2 regions of the Geobacillus sp. YHL genome follow, and region 1 is predicted to be linked to the other one. Evidence: riboswitches for the same ligand, from Rfam matches in the RefSeq annotation. Region 1 holds a riboswitch; the other holds the start of a gene.
What was found. Region 1 has a riboswitch for FMN ahead of JCR24_RS03480 (ECF transporter S component). Riboswitches for the same ligand answer to the same signal wherever they lie in the genome.

Region 1 (7,593 bases):
CGACAATGCCTAAAAATATGTACACCGTTTCAATGGACAGCCACATTCACTCTCTCCCCTTTCCATTCTCCCGATGAAGGAGCTTGTGAAGGGAGCGGTCCAGCCGATGGAGGCGGAAGCTGTGAACGATCAACGCGGCCACGGCGGTTGGGATTGCCCATAACGCCATATGCAGCGGATCAGACGGAATGCCGTTTTGATCAAAAAACCCTTTCATCAACAAAATCGCTCCGATGGCGATGAACACATCCTCGCCAAAAAACAGGCCGATGTTGTCCACCGCTGCGGAATGAGCGCGAATGTCGTCACGGACACGATCCGGAAGTTTTCCATATTTCGCTTCCGCCGCTCCTTCTGCCATCGGAGCGACCAGCGGGCGAACCATTTGGGCATGTCCGCCAATGGAAGTAAGCCCAGCCGCCGCAGCTGCTTCCCGTATAATCAAATAGGCGGTTAAAATTCGTCCTGTTGTCGCGGCCTTGATTTTTGCCACGACACTCTCTGCCTGCTCACGCAAACCAAAACGTTCTAAAAGGCCGATGACAGGCAATGTGGCGATGAACACCGCCATATACCGGTTGGTCGTAAACGCCGTCCCGAATTGCTCGATAATGTCACGTAGCGATTGATGGGCGAGAAGTCCTGTCACCAATCCAGCCGCTGTCACGACAAGAAGTGGATTAATGCGAACAATAAAGCCGATGATAACGATCAAAACTCCAATGAGCACCATGTTCTTCTTCCCCTCTCCAGCGCATTTTACGGAAAATGTTCATCCAAATCGTTGCATAGCAGCCCATCCTGTTTTCTTTCTCAGTCAACCCCTCTCTCCTTCATCTGTTGTTCCGTATTTCGGAACAATAGTTTCAAATTTGTTATTATCATTATATAATTAAGAAAAATGAAAAATCAATAAATACTTTCCGAAAATTTACTTTAACAAAATAAAACGGCAACCGGACCGAACCCGTCATGATACATTACACCTCCTCTTCATTGCAGCCCTTGCCCCTTATTTTGTATCATTTGTATCATAAGTAATTAAGAGAATTTTCGCTGAAAAAAGGAGTGCCGACCATGACAAAACAACTCCCTCCCGGCCAATTTGAAACTGAAAAATGGCCGATTTTGCATGAAGGAGACGTGTACCAATTCGATGAAGCGACGTGGAATTTTCGGCTGTTCGGGGAAGTGAAAGAAGAGGTGACGCTGTCGTATCAAGAGGTGATGCGGCTGCCGAAGACGATTTCGACCGTGGATATGCACTGCGTAACGACGTGGTCGAAATTCGACACGACGTTTGAAGGCATCGCCTTCCGCGAATTTTTGCGCTTTGTGGAGCTGCATCCCGATGTCAAATACGTGAAAATTTATGGATATTTAAACGGCGATCGGTTTGGTTATTCGGCGAACTTGCCGCTTGAGGCGTTGATGGGCGACGATGCGCTGTTTGTCTACCGGTGGAAAGACAAGCATCACGATTGGCAAGACATCTCGCCGAAGCACGGCTATCCGCTCCGCTTTATTCCGCCGGCGACGTTTTACTTATGGAAAGGGGCGAAATGGGCGTCCGGCATCCGCTTCATGAAAAAGGACGAGCCGGGCTACTGGGAAGAGCGAGGCTATTCGATGACCGCCAATCCGTTTAAAGAAGAGCGGTTCGCCGAAGCGGTGCCAAAGTTTCGGCTTTGGTGAGGGAATCGGATCAAACCGCGTATTGACAATAGAAATGAAAAACGAGGGTTTTACGCAGAAACCCTCGTTTTTTGGTTATGCCGCCCGGCGAGCGACAGCTTGTTTTTGCAGCCATGGACGAAGGCGCAAAAAGAGAAACATAAACACAACAGCCATGAGCACTCCTTTTGCCGCGTTAAACGGCAAAATGGCCGAAATGACCAATGCTTTTGTTTCTGGCGCACTCATGGCCGGAGCGCCAAGGAAGAGCGTGTACGCCGGCAAAAAGACATAGTAGTTGAGCACGCTCATAGTCAGAGCCATTGTCGCTGTTCCTGCCGCCAGTCCAAGGAACATGCCTTTTTTTGACGCAGCTTTTCGATAAATATAGGAAACAGGCAACATGAATGCCACCCCGGCAGTGAAGTTAGCGATCTGTCCAATTGGAACGCCAGTGGCGCTGCCGACAAGAAAATAGTTCAGCACGTTTTTCAACAGTTCCACAGACACGCCGGCAAGCGGGCCATACAAAAGCGCGGCGACAAGCGCCGGGATGTCGCTGAAATCCATCAGCAAAAAGTTCGGAAATGGCGGAAGCGGAAAATTGAGCATCATGAGCAAGTACGCACCAGCACTCAAGACACTGACAGCCACAAAGGTGCGGATGTTGAGTGATTTCATGCTTGTTCTTCTCTCCTTCTCGTGATCCATCCTCACAAGAAGAAGGCTGCCGAGCGGACGCCAATAAAAAACCCTTAAACCCCAGGAGGCTTAAGGGAGAAAAAAGGGCGAACTCAACTAAACGTCAGGCGCATGAGGCCAAACGCCGGCAAACCTTCATCTTCTCCCATCCAGACTATACTGTCGGCTCCGGACTCGCACCGGATCCTGCCTTGCGGCTCGCGGGCTGAGGGGCGTACGCCCCATCACCGCCGGTCGGGAATTTCACCCTGCCCCGAAGACGAATCGCTTCTCATTTTTAAAATTATTCCGATGATTTTAGTATACAATTCCGTTTTTGATTTGTCTATGATTTTTGCTCTCTCCTTGATGATCACCGGTTCGGAAGCAGATCCCCCGGCTCGAGCACCGACAGGGCGACTTGAACCAAATCGGCGTATTTCAATCCCGTCCCCGTGTTGAGTACGACGACCGTCTCCCCATCGCGAATCCAGCCGCTCTCGCGCAGTTGGCGGGCCGCCGCAAACGCCGCCGCTCCTTCCGGGCAAATGAACGCCCCTTCCAATTTCGCCACCGCCCGCTGTTCCGCCAAAATGTCCTCATCGCTGATCGCAATGGCGCATCCATCCGTTTTATACACTGCCTCAAGCACAAGGAAATCACCGAGCGCTTTCGGCACATTGATGCCAAACGCCACCGTATGGGAATTCGGCCAAAACTCCGATTCGTGTTTTTTCTCCTGCCACGCTTTGACGATCGGCGCACAATGCTCGGCCTGCACAGCGACAAGCCGCGGCATGTGGCCGTTCACCCAGCCGAGCGCCTGCAGTTCTTTGATCGCCTTCCAAATGCCGATGAGTCCGACGCCGCCGCCAGTTGGATACAAAATGACATCCGGAAGCTGCCACGAAAATTGTTCAGCGATCTCGAGCCCCATCGTTTTCTTTCCTTCAATCCGGTACGGTTCTTTCAACGTCGACGCATCGTACCAGCCATATTCGCGGATCGCTTTCGCCACGATTTGCCCAGCATCGCTGATGAGACCGTTGACGAAATACAATTCCGCTCCGGCGATGGCGCATTCCTTTCGCGTCAGTTCCGGCGCATCGACCGGCATGACGACCGTCGCACGGATGCCCGCCCGAGCCGCGTACAGCGACCACGCCGCTCCCGCATTGCCGTTGGTCGGCATCGCAAGCTGTTTGACGCCCAGTTCTTTCGCTTTGGAAACCCCAACCGCCGCCCCGCGGGCTTTAAACGTCCCCGTCGGAATGACTCCCTCGTCTTTCATATAGAGCGAATCAATCCCGATGTTCCGGCCAAGGCGCGGCATCGGCACAAGCGGAGTCATTCCTTCCCCTAAAGAGACGATATGTTCAGGATGTTTCACCGGCAACAGCTCATGATACCGCCATAAGCTCGGTTCGCGTTCCTTGAGCGCTTCCCTCACCACTTCTTGGCGCATCGCCTCCAAATCATAGGCGACTAGAAGCGGCGAACCGCATTCGCAAAGTTGATGGACTTGGTCGACATCATATGTACGTTCACATTTCGGACAATACAGATGGGACACGTAGCTGTATGGCATGGTTTGGCTTCTCCTTTCCGTTTGTTTCATCCACCCAAGGCAGGAAGCACCTGCTTTCACGTTTCTGACGAGGCACCGGCCTTTTCATTATACCATAGCCATTACCGGTATATTTAGAAACCAAGTTGCTTGTTTGTGCATAATCACGTGACACCGGCAAACACTATAGTCGGGAAAATGGCGGACCATGCCAGTAATCGAGCCGGCCATTCATCTAACAAGCATGGCAAGGAGGTCATCACAGTGGACAGAAAAACAAAAGAAAGCTTGAATCATCTTGAGACGAAGACCACGCCAGGAAATCTCGCTGTTCAAAAACAAGCGGAGAGCGAAAAAAATCATAAGGCGCGCGCCCCAAAGATGTAACAGCGGCAAGGCCGATAACGGAAATCATAGAAGCGGTTCCTTCCTGACAGCGAACCGCTTTTTGCGTTGAATGCGCCCGTCCCTTCCCCCTGCGACGCTGGCTCGTCATGAAAGGCTGAGCCTTCTTTTTTGCCGTTTACGTCACTTATGATAAAATAAATATGGAAAACACCGCCTGCTTTTCCACCCCAGTCAGGATAATGAGGGCGAAAGCTGACGTGGAACGAGCCGTACGTCACACGACCTCCATACATAAATAAATGAGGAGATGAACAGATGAAACAAGAACTCATCGAACGCTTCATCCGCTATGCGAAAGTGAACACTCAATCCGATCCAAACAGCCATACGTGCCCCTCGACCCAAGGACAATGGGAGTTGGCGAACATGTTAGTCGAGGAGCTGAAGGCGATCGGGATGGAAGAAGTGACGGTCGATGAAAACGGCTATGTGATGGCGACGTTGCCGGCCAATACGGACAAAAATGTGCCAACGATCGGCTTTTTGGCTCATATGGACACCGCTCCGGAGTTTACGGGAGCCAACGTCAATCCGCAAATCATTGACCAATACGACGGCGGGGACATCGTCTTAAACAAAGAGCAGGGCATCACCCTGTCGCCGAACGATTTCCCGGAGCTCGCCCACTACAAAGGGCATACGCTCATTACGACGGACGGGACGACGCTGCTTGGCGCCGACGATAAAGCAGGGATCGCGGAAATTATGACCGCGATGCACTATCTCATTCAACACCCGGAAATCAAACACGGCAAAGTGCGCGTCGCCTTTACACCGGATGAAGAAATCGGCCGCGGGCCGCACAAGTTTGACGTCGCCAAATTCGGCGCCCAATTTGCCTACACGGTCGACGGCGGGCCGCTCGGCGAGTTGGAATATGAAAGCTTTAACGCGGCGGAAGCGAAAATCACGATCAAAGGAAAAAACGTGCACCCGGGTACGGCGAAAGGAAAAATGATCAATTCGATCAAAATCGCCATGGAATTCCAACAACAGCTACCAGCCGATGAGGCGCCTGAACATACCGAAGGATACGAAGGGTTTTACCATTTGCTTTCGTTCCAAGGCAGTGTAGAGGAAACGAAGCTTCACTACATCATCCGTGACTTTGACCGCGAACAGTTCGAGGCTCGCAAAGCGAAAATGAAAGAGATCGCCGCTTCGCTTGCGCAAAAATATGGAAACGACCGAATCACTCTCGAAATCAACGACCAATATTACAACATGCGCGAAAAAATCGAGCCGGTGCGCCACATTGTTGACATCGCCCACGAAGCGATGACGAACTTGGGCATTGAACCGAAGGTGAAACCGATCCGCGGCGGCACGGACGGGTCGCAGCTGTCCTATATGGGGCTGCCGACGCCGAACATTTTCGCCGGCGGCGAAAACTTCCACGGCCGCTACGAGTACATTTCCGCCGACAATATGGTGAAAGCGGCCGAAGTGATCGTCGAGATCATCAAGCTGTTCGAGCAAAAAGCATCTTAAGCTGCGGAAACACTCGCTTGAACGATCTGTTTTCGGTCATTCAAGCACATGCGGCAGCAAACCCGCCATTCGAAGCGAAGAAAAGGTGTCCCGAGTCTTTTGGGGACACCTTTTTCATTAGATAAGCGACCGTTCGCCCTTCCATCCTTTTTCCTCGGTCAACACCTGTTACGGAAGACGGTTGATCCGCCCCTCAATTCGTGCCGAGAACGGTTGCTCAAGGCCGCGAATGTAGGAGACAAGGGCATCCAAATCGACCGGCCCTACTTCGCGGTTGGTCCCTTGGGTCAACACCGTGAACCCATCGCCGCCGTCGGCGAGGAAGCTGTTGACCGTCACCGTGTACTCGCCGTCCGGGTTCAGCGGTGTGCCATCAGGAAGCTGAATGTCAACGACTTTGTTCCCTGCCGGTCTGCTGGCGCCCCATGTATAACGGAGGCCGGAGATTTGCAGCATGCGCGTTTGGGTTGGCTGCCATTGTTGATTCAAAAGCTGGCGGATTTGCGCGCCGGTAAGCGTCATTTTCACGAGCTGGTTGTTGAACGGCTGAACGTTGTACAATTCGCCCCACGTCACTTCGCCTTGTTCAATATCGGCGCGAATGCCGCCCGGGTTCATAAAGGCAAAATCGGTTTTCATCGCCGCCCGCTGGGCATCGGCGATCAAATTGCCCAAGGCGGACTCGCCGCTTTCGTTTTGTTCATCGGTGATCGTTTCGGCCGCTGTGCCGACGACTTGATTGACAAGCGGCGCCACTTTCGCTTCATATTTTTCGACGAGGGCACGGATTTCCGGGTCCGGAGTGATGCCGTCATGATAGGTCGTCACGATCTCCGCTTTTTTGGCGACGACGTCTTTCGTACGCGGGTCGATTTTCAAATCGACATCCGAAAACGCCGTGCCGTACGAATACGACTGAACGAGCAGCTTGCCGTCCACAACCGCATTTAAATAGGCATGGTTATGACCGGCGAAAATCACATCGACTTCATCATCGACATTTTTGGCGATATCGACAATTTCCCCGCTTGCGTTTGTCCCATCCGGATTGGATACGCCTGGGTTATGGGCGAGAACGACGATCGTTTGCACCCCTTTTTTCTTCAGTTCCCGGACCGCTTTGTTAATCGCTGTTGCCTCATCGATGAACTTGACTCCCGCGACGCCGCTTGGCGTCACAATCGTTGGTGTTTCCGTGAGCGTGACGCCGATCAATCCGATCGGCATGCCGTTGACCCGCTTAATCACATATGGCGGGAGAATCGGCTTTCCCGTTTGCGCATCAACGACGTTGGCGCTCACGTACGGAAAATCTGCTCCGGCGAAATCGCCGGTCGCCGGGTGATATCCGCCATGGATCAAGCGGAGCATTTCCGCTACTCCTTCATCAAACTCATGGTTGCCAAGGGTGCCGACGTCAAAGCCGAGCTTATTGAGCACTTCGATCGTCGGTTCATCTTGCAGCAGCGCTGATACCGGGGGGCTGGCGCCAACCGCATCGCCGGCATGGACGAGCAGCGTGTTTTTGTTTTCCGCCTCCCGCTGTTTCAAATAGGCAGCCAAATAATCAGCCCGTCCGACTTCCCGCCCGCCGACTTTTCTCGTCACATTCAACTGGCCGTGGAAGTCGTTAATGCCTAACAGCTGCACCTCAATATAACGGTGCGAAGAAGCAGGCGGCTTCCCCTTGCTTTTCCCGTTCCCTGCCGCCCCAACTGGAGCCGCGGCCAGCACCGCTGCAGCAGCCAATGCGGATAGCACCCGTCTTCCCC
Region 2 (7,593 bases), on a different contig from region 1:
AGAGCAATGATGTCGCGCAAACGAATGTCGCGCCCGTTAGCCGTAAACAGTGGATCGCTTTCATACGGCAGCCAATCAAGCAGCGCCGCCTCAAAATGGCGCAAATACAACACAGACAGCGTCCGCTCTTCGCCCCCGTCGCGGTACGTGACTTCCGAGCGGTTGAAATAGTCTTCAAACGTGTTCGATTGCGACTTTTGCAGCTCTTCACCGTACAGGCGGCAAACGTTCATGAGCGCTCTCCTTCCCCGATCAGCCATTTTTCTTTAGTTTACCATATTCCGGCTGCCCATCGCTCAAATTTTCTGCTAATTTTTCGAAAAATAAATCCGCTTCCCGCTCGGATTCGCCATCGTCCGCCCATTCCGGCAGCGGCGGCAGCTCCTCGAGCGTTTTTAGCCCGAAATAATCGAGAAATTCCGGGGTTGTCCCGTACAAAATCGGCCGCCCGGTTCCTTCGGCTCGTCCAACCTCTTTAATGAGCGCCCGTGCCATCAGCGTCTGCAATGGCTTGTCGCTTTTTACACCGCGAATTTCCTCAATCTCCGCGCGTGTAATCGGTTGGCGGTATGCGATAATGGCGAGCGTCTCAAGCGCCGCCTGCGACAGCGGCGATGCTCCCGGCGCTTCGACCAACTTCTTTAAATAGGGGGCGTGTTCTTTTTTTGTCGCCAACAAAAACACGCCGCCAAGTTCGACAAGCTGGATGCCGCGCTCTTCCCGTCGGCAGTCTTGTTGAAGCTCCTCGATCACCGCTTTCGCCTCTAGCTCGCTGACTTCCAACACAGCGGCAATTTGTGAAAGCGACAGCCCTTCGTCACCGGCAGCAAACAACAGCGCTTCGACAATCGCCTTCGCCGGCTTGAGCGCGCCGGCTCCCTTTTTTTCTCTTTCGTTTTGTTCCATCGCCCTTCTGCCACGCCAAACTCGTTGGCGCCCCTCCTCCTTTCCTCCTGTTTTCGTCGTTTCCCAAGTCTTCTCACCCCAATGTGAGTCAACTCTCCGCCTTATCATGGCATGGGCAAACAAACAACAAAAGAAAAGCGGCCCGCCGCAGCGAACCGCCGCGGCCAAACCGCACCGCCTCAACCGGCTGGTTTCACCACAAGAAACAAATCGCTGAAATTCCGTTCTTGCTCAACGATGATTTCGTCTTGCTTCATCAACTCTAAAATCGCCAAAAACGTCACGACGATATACGAACGATCGTAGGACGGAAACAGCTCGTAAAAGTTTTTCCGCCCGTTCGCCTGCTTTAGTTCATGCAAAATTTCCGCCATGCGCTGTTCGACGGAAATATCTTGGCGGGAGATTTTCGCCCGCATCGGTTTTTGCAGTTTTTTGCGGCGCAACAGCTTCGACAAGGCGCCAAGCATATCGTATACGTTCACATCCAGCGGCGCCGCCTTTTTCTCATCCGCGTATGCGCTTAAGTCGCTCGGCGGCTTTGTAAACAAAAGCGCCCGCTCCTCTTCGCGCCGCTTCAGTTCGCGCGCCGCCTCTTTAAACTTTTTATATTCAAGCAGCCGCTGCGTCAGCTCCTCGCGCGGGTCCCCGTCATCGCCCCACTCGATGTCGCCGTCGACAGCTTCCTCATTGGAGGGCGGCAACAGCATTTTGCTTTTGATCGCAAGCAAGGTGGCCGCCATCACTAAATATTCGCTGGCGATATCCAACTCAAGCTCCTGCATGGCGTGAATGTACGCCATATACTGCTCCGTAATTTGCGCGACCGGAATATCATAAATATCAATTTCATAGCGGTTGATCAAATGCAAAAGCAGATCAAGCGGCCCTTCAAACGCTTCGATTTTGACGTTGTACGGCAATTGCACATCCATCCCACCATTTTTTCCAGAACCACCGCCCGGTAGGCTCGTCTCCAGCTGCAGTACATTTATTGTATCATAACGAAGCGGCGAAGCGAACGGAAAACAGTCTCTTTTTTGCGCCGCAGGCCGCCGAAGCCGTATAATCGAAGAAGAGCCGTCCGCCTTCACATGGCGCGGCCCACTTTTGAAAGGAACGATGGCCGATGTATCCAAAAGCGTATATCGAGTATTTGGTCCATTTCCATAGCGACCGCGATTATTTCGAATGCCACGAGATTTTGGAGGAACATTGGAAACAAGACGGTCGAAACAAAGGTTGGCTTGTGCTCATTCAAATGGCGGTCGCTTTTTACCATTACCGGCGCGGCAACACTTCCGGCGCGCTCCGCCTCATTCGACGGGCGCGGGCGCTGCTTGACGAAGCGCAAGAGATGATCCGGCGGCTCGGCCTCGATGACGAGGCGCTCGCCCGCTTGCTCGACGAGACGGCTGGGCGGATCACTCGCGGCGAACCGTACGAAAGCGTCGAACTGCCGATTCGCGACCGTTCCCTTTATGAGCAATGCCAGGCCGCCTGCGCCCGCCGGCAGCTCGTTTGGGGGCAAGCCAGCGACCTAGCCAACCTTGATCTTGTGGATAAACACCGGCGCCGCGACCGCTCGGACGTCATCGCCGCACGCGAACAAAAAAAACGGGCCAAAGCGGAAGGAGTTGGCTTCCCTCCCCCTCCGCCGCCCGCCTGAGCGCGGCACCGCGCTAGTTTCGTTATTCGTTGCACGCATGGCATTTATCGAAAAACGAGGCGGTCCACTCGTTGGCGCACAATCGGCGGCCCGGGTACACCTCTTTCAATGCCTTGACCATCTGTTTTCCGATCCCTTGGTGGCGGTGTGACGGATTGACGCTGATGTGCTGGATTTCCACAACATCAGGAGCGCGCAACAGGACGCCGATAATGCCGACGATGTCATCCCCTTCTTTCCATAAAAACAGCTGCCAATCGTTGTTTGTTTCATACTGTTTCATCGTCTGCTGCAGCCGTTTCAGGTCTTTTTCCGTCGGCATAAACGACAACAGTCCCATGGCGATTTTCTCATAGTTTTTTCGGTAACGGATTAACATAAAAATCCCTCATTATCGACAAACGCTTTTCCGAAATGGAAAAGTTTTTGTCATTTTCTCTATACGTATTATAAACATTCTCACCGATATTGTGAACCATTTCATGCCTTTTTACGCAAATGTCCGCAAGACGTTCGCCATTTCGATCGCCGACACCGCCGCTTCCCATCCTTTATTGCCCGCTTTCGTGCCGGCCCGCTCGATCGCCTGTTCAATGGTGTCCGTCGTCAACACGCCGAAAATGACCGGAACACCGCTTGCAAGCGCCGCGTGGGAGACGCCTTTGGCCGCCTCGCTGCAGACGTAGTCAAAATGGCTCGTTGCCCCACGGATGACGGCGCCAAGCGTAATGACAGCGTCAAACTGCTTCGATTCCGCCATTTTTTTCGCCACAAGCGGGATTTCAAACGCACCCGGCACCCAGGCGACAGTGATGTCGCTGTCGCTCACGCCATGGCGCGTCAAGCCGTCGATCGCCCCAGATAAAAGCTTGCCCGTGATGAATTCGTTAAAACGAGAGACGACGATGCCGATTTTCAATCCGGTGCCGACTAAGTTTCCTTCAATGATGCGCATGTTCGTTGCTCCTCCCATCATTAAAAATGAAGCATATGTCCTAATTTTTCATGTTTCGTGCGCAAATATTTTTCATTTTCCTTTTTCGCTGGCATCTGAATGGGCACCCGTTCAACGACTTCGAGTCCATGCCCTTTTAAGCCGGCGATTTTGCGCGGGTTGTTCGTGAGCAGGCGCATTTTCGTCACGCCAAGATCTTTCAAAATTTGCGCCCCGATGCCATAATCGCGCAAATCGGCGGGGAAGCCCAGTTTTTCGTTCGCTTCGACCGTATCATAACCTTGCTCCTGCAACTTGTAAGCGCGCAACTTGTTCATAAGGCCGATGCCGCGCCCTTCTTGGCGCATGTAAAGCAACACCCCGCGCCCTTCCGCCTCGATTTGCCTGAGCGCCGCATGCAGCTGCGGACCGCAGTCGCACCGGTACGAGCCAAACACATCGCCAGTTAAGCATTCGGAATGGACGCGCACCAAGATCGGCTCATCCGGGATGATCTCTCCTTTGACAAGCGCCACATGCTCTTTTCCGTCGAGCACGTTTGTGTAGCCGATGGCGCGAAATTCGCCGAATTCGGTCGGCAGCCAAACGTCCACCTCCCGTTTCACGAGCTTTTCCCGCTGACTCCGATAGGCGATCAAATCTTTGATCGTGATCATTTTCAATCCGAACTGATCGGCGATTTGCCGCAAATCAGGAACGCGAGCCATCGTCCCGTCCTCTTTAATGATTTCGCAAATGACGCCGGCCGGCTTCGCGCCGCACAAACGGGCCAAATCAACCGCCGCTTCTGTATGGCCGGCGCGCCGCAAGACGCCCCCCTTTTTCGCAATCAACGGAAAAACGTGGCCAGGACGTTTAAAATCGCTCGCTTTCACATTCGGATCAAGCAGCGCCTGAATCGTCGCCGCCCGCTCGTAGGCGCTGATTCCCGTCGTTGTCGTTTTGTAGTCGACACTCACCGTAAACGCTGTGCCATGCGCGTCCGTGTTATGAGTGACCATCGGCTCAAGCTCGAGCCGCTCCGCCAATTCCTCCGTAATCGGCACGCAGACGAGCCCGCGGCCATGAGTGATCATAAAGTTAATGACATCCGGAGTAGCTTTTTCGGCCAGCACGACAAAATCGCCTTCATTTTCGCGGTCTTCGTCATCGCAAACGATGATCACTTCTCCGTTTTTCAGCGCCGAAAGCGCTGCTTCAATCGTGTCAAACATCAAGCTTGCCCCCTTTTCCACTATTTATAGCCGTGCTGCTCCAAAAATTCGACCGTCAATTTGGAGGTCGGCGTCGCTTTCGCGGTGAGGAAAGCGGCGACGTACTTGCCGATCATGTCGCACTCGATATTGACGAGATCGCCCGGCCGCTTTTCGCCTAAAATCGTCGCCTCACGCGTATGCGGAATGAGTGAAACGATGAACGTGCGCTCGCTCAGACCGAAAATCGTCAAGCTCGTCCCATCGACTGCGACCGATCCTTTCTCAATCATATAGGCGCGCAGCGAGGCCGGCACTTCGATTTCATAGTAGACGGCGTTCGCTTTCGGCCACTGCCGGATGATGCGCCCGACGCCGTCCACATGCCCGGTGACGAAATGGCCGCCAAACCGTCCTCCAGCCGCCATTGCCCGCTCCAAATTCACCTTCGATCCCGGCTTTAATGTCTTTAGCGCCGTCGCTTTCACCGTCTCCGGCATGACATCGACCGTAAACTGCCGTTCGGTGAACGATGTGACGGTCAAGCAGACGCCGTTGACGGCGATGCTGTCGCCAAGCCGCACATCTTCGAGCACCCGCTTGGCGCCAATCGTCATCACGATGGCATCGCCGGTTTGCTTCATTTGTTCGATCGTGCCGATCTCTTCAATAATGCCAGTGAACACAACGATTCCTCCTTCCGTTTCGGCGCGGCGACGATTTTGATGTCCGGGCCGATCGTCTCGATGCGGCGGATGTCAAGCTCCACCGCTTCAGCAAGCCGGGCGAAGCCAAGGCCGCCGACCGGCGTCGGCGCCCCGCGGCCGCCGATCAGCTTCGGAGCGATATAGGCGATGACCTCATTGACTGCTCCCGCGCGGAGGAAGCTGTCATGAACGCGCGAGCCGCCTTCGACAAACAGCGACATGACTCCCTGCTCCCCAAGCAGACGGAGCACATCGCGGACATCGATCTGGGCCGTCGGCATTGAAAATACGCGCACCCCAAGGCGCTCATACGCCGCCGCTTGTTCCCGACTGACGCCGCCGGTGATGATCCACGTTTCTGCTTCCTTGTCAGCGACGACATGGGCGTCAAGCGGTGTACGCAATTTTGTATCCAAAATGATGCGGAGCGGATTTTTCCGCTTTTCCCCAAAGCGGACGGTAAGCTTCGGGTTGTCGGTCAAAACGGTGTTGACGCCGACCAAAATGGCGTCATGCTGCGCACGAAGGCGATGGACATCCTCACGCGCCGCGCTTGATGTAATCCATTTGCTTTCCCCCGTCGCCGTCGCGATTTTGCCATCGAGGCTGCATGCGAACTTCAACGTGACAAACGGCGTTTTTGCGGCGATATAGTGGAAAAACATCCGATTCAATTCGTCCGCTTCGTCTTTTAATACGCCAACATCAACGTCAATGCCCGCTTGGCGCAGCTTGGCAATCCCTTTTCCCGCGACAAGCGGATTCGGGTCGGTCGTGGCAACGACGACGCGACGGACGCCCGCCTGGATGAGCAAATCGGCACATGGCGGCGTTTTTCCATAATGGCTGCACGGCTCAAGCGTCACGTACACCGTCGCACCGCGCGCCTTCTCGCCAGCCATGCGGATCGCATAGACTTCCGCGTGCGGCTCACCCGCTTTCAAATGGGCGCCAAGCCCAACAACCGTCCCACCGTTGACAACGACCGCGCCAACGGCAGGATTGGGAGACGTTTGCCCGACTCCAGCTTTGGCCACATCGAGAGCGAGCCGCATATAATGTTCATCGTTATGCACCGCACTCCCTCCTTCAATAAAAATGAAACCCCCGGGATGTCCCCGGGGGCTCATCGATGAGAGAATGACCAATGATGCGCAAACAAACACATGTTCGCCAAGCAGGCTATACCGGCCGGTCGGAAACAAAAGATACTACCATGCCTAGTCGGCCGACAGACGCTGCCCACGCGGTCTGAACCGGCCGAAAACAGCCGTGCGCATATTGGCATCCTTCTCCCATCCAGACTATACTGTCGGCTCCGGAATCGCACCGGATCCTGCCTTTCGGCTCGCGGGCTGAGGGGCGGAAAGCCCCATCACCGCCGGTCGGGAATTTCACCCTGCCCCGAAGGATGCATCACGATATCGTTATGTTCATTATACCACACGAAACGCCCTGCATCATCATTCCGCAACCCAAATCCAATACGCCGCTCCCCACAACAGGCTGGCCGCAAGCAAAAAGAAAAACAAGCGCCAGTTGTTTCGAACAGTCCGATCATCCTCGCTCATGCGCTGTTTACGGTTCGTCAAATACTTTCACTTCCTTCATCACGTCGCCGTTTTTCATCGTCTTCACGACGTCCATGCCCGATGTCACTTGGCCAAAGACGGTGTGCACCCCATCCAAGTGCGGCTGCGGCTCGTGGACGATAAAGAACTGGCAGCTGCCGGTGTCGCGGCCGCGGTGCGCCATTGACATCGCGCCGGTGACATGTCGGTGTGGATTGTTGTCCGTCTCGCACGGGATCGTATAGCCGGCATCGCCCGTTCCATTGCCGCGTGGACATCCTCCTTGGCTGACAAATCCAGGGATGACGCGGTGGAACGTCAACCCGTTATAAAAGCCTTCGTTTGCGAGCTTCTCAAAATTGGCCACCGTCGCCGGCGCCTCGTTTGGGAACAGTTCAAACTCGATTTTCCCGCCGTTTTCCATGAGAATATATCCTTTTTTCGCCACAAGCATCCAGCTCCTTTTCGACATCGAAACTGCTTTTATCATACCATGATGGCCAAGTGAAACAAAAGAAAAAATGTCTTTTCAAATTCGCACGCCGCCTGACCGCGTCGCGTTTTTCCGATAGCCAAGCAGGCGAGCGTACGG

Region 2: it holds a riboswitch for FMN, as region 1 does, so the genes downstream of both, ribD (bifunctional diaminohydroxyphosphoribosylaminopyrimidine deaminase/5-amino-6-(5-phosphoribosylamino)uracil reductase RibD) here and JCR24_RS03480 (ECF transporter S component) in region 1, are expected to answer to the same signal.

The regions. Positions count from the first base shown of each region.
Region 1 is NZ_JAEIGB010000002.1:196,309-203,901, forward strand. Features, by position in the region: gene JCR24_RS03465 (DUF979 domain-containing protein) at 1-46, opposite strand, end outside; gene JCR24_RS03470 (DUF969 domain-containing protein) at 47-733, opposite strand; gene JCR24_RS03475 (sulfite oxidase-like oxidoreductase) at 1,078-1,695, shown strand; gene JCR24_RS03480 (ECF transporter S component) at 1,771-2,355, opposite strand; FMN riboswitch at 2,510-2,641, opposite strand; gene JCR24_RS03485 (threonine synthase) at 2,729-3,943, opposite strand; gene JCR24_RS03490 (hypothetical protein) at 4,282-4,548, opposite strand; gene pepT (peptidase T) at 4,586-5,821, shown strand; gene JCR24_RS03500 (bifunctional metallophosphatase/5'-nucleotidase) at 5,990-7,593, opposite strand, start outside.
Region 2 is NZ_JAEIGB010000007.1:130,276-137,868, forward strand. Features, by position in the region: gene JCR24_RS08960 (hypothetical protein) at 1-233, opposite strand, end outside; gene scpB (SMC-Scp complex subunit ScpB) at 253-906, opposite strand; gene JCR24_RS08970 (segregation/condensation protein A) at 1,086-1,841, opposite strand; gene JCR24_RS08975 (DUF309 domain-containing protein) at 2,036-2,575, shown strand; gene JCR24_RS08980 (GNAT family N-acetyltransferase) at 2,598-2,954, opposite strand; gene ribH (6,7-dimethyl-8-ribityllumazine synthase) at 3,066-3,530, opposite strand; gene JCR24_RS08990 (bifunctional 3,4-dihydroxy-2-butanone-4-phosphate synthase/GTP cyclohydrolase II) at 3,551-4,744, opposite strand; gene ribE (riboflavin synthase) at 4,765-5,409, opposite strand; gene ribD (bifunctional diaminohydroxyphosphoribosylaminopyrimidine deaminase/5-amino-6-(5-phosphoribosylamino)uracil reductase RibD) at 5,364-6,506, opposite strand; FMN riboswitch at 6,714-6,846, opposite strand; gene JCR24_RS17475 (hypothetical protein) at 6,894-7,022, opposite strand; gene JCR24_RS09005 (peptidylprolyl isomerase) at 7,009-7,449, opposite strand.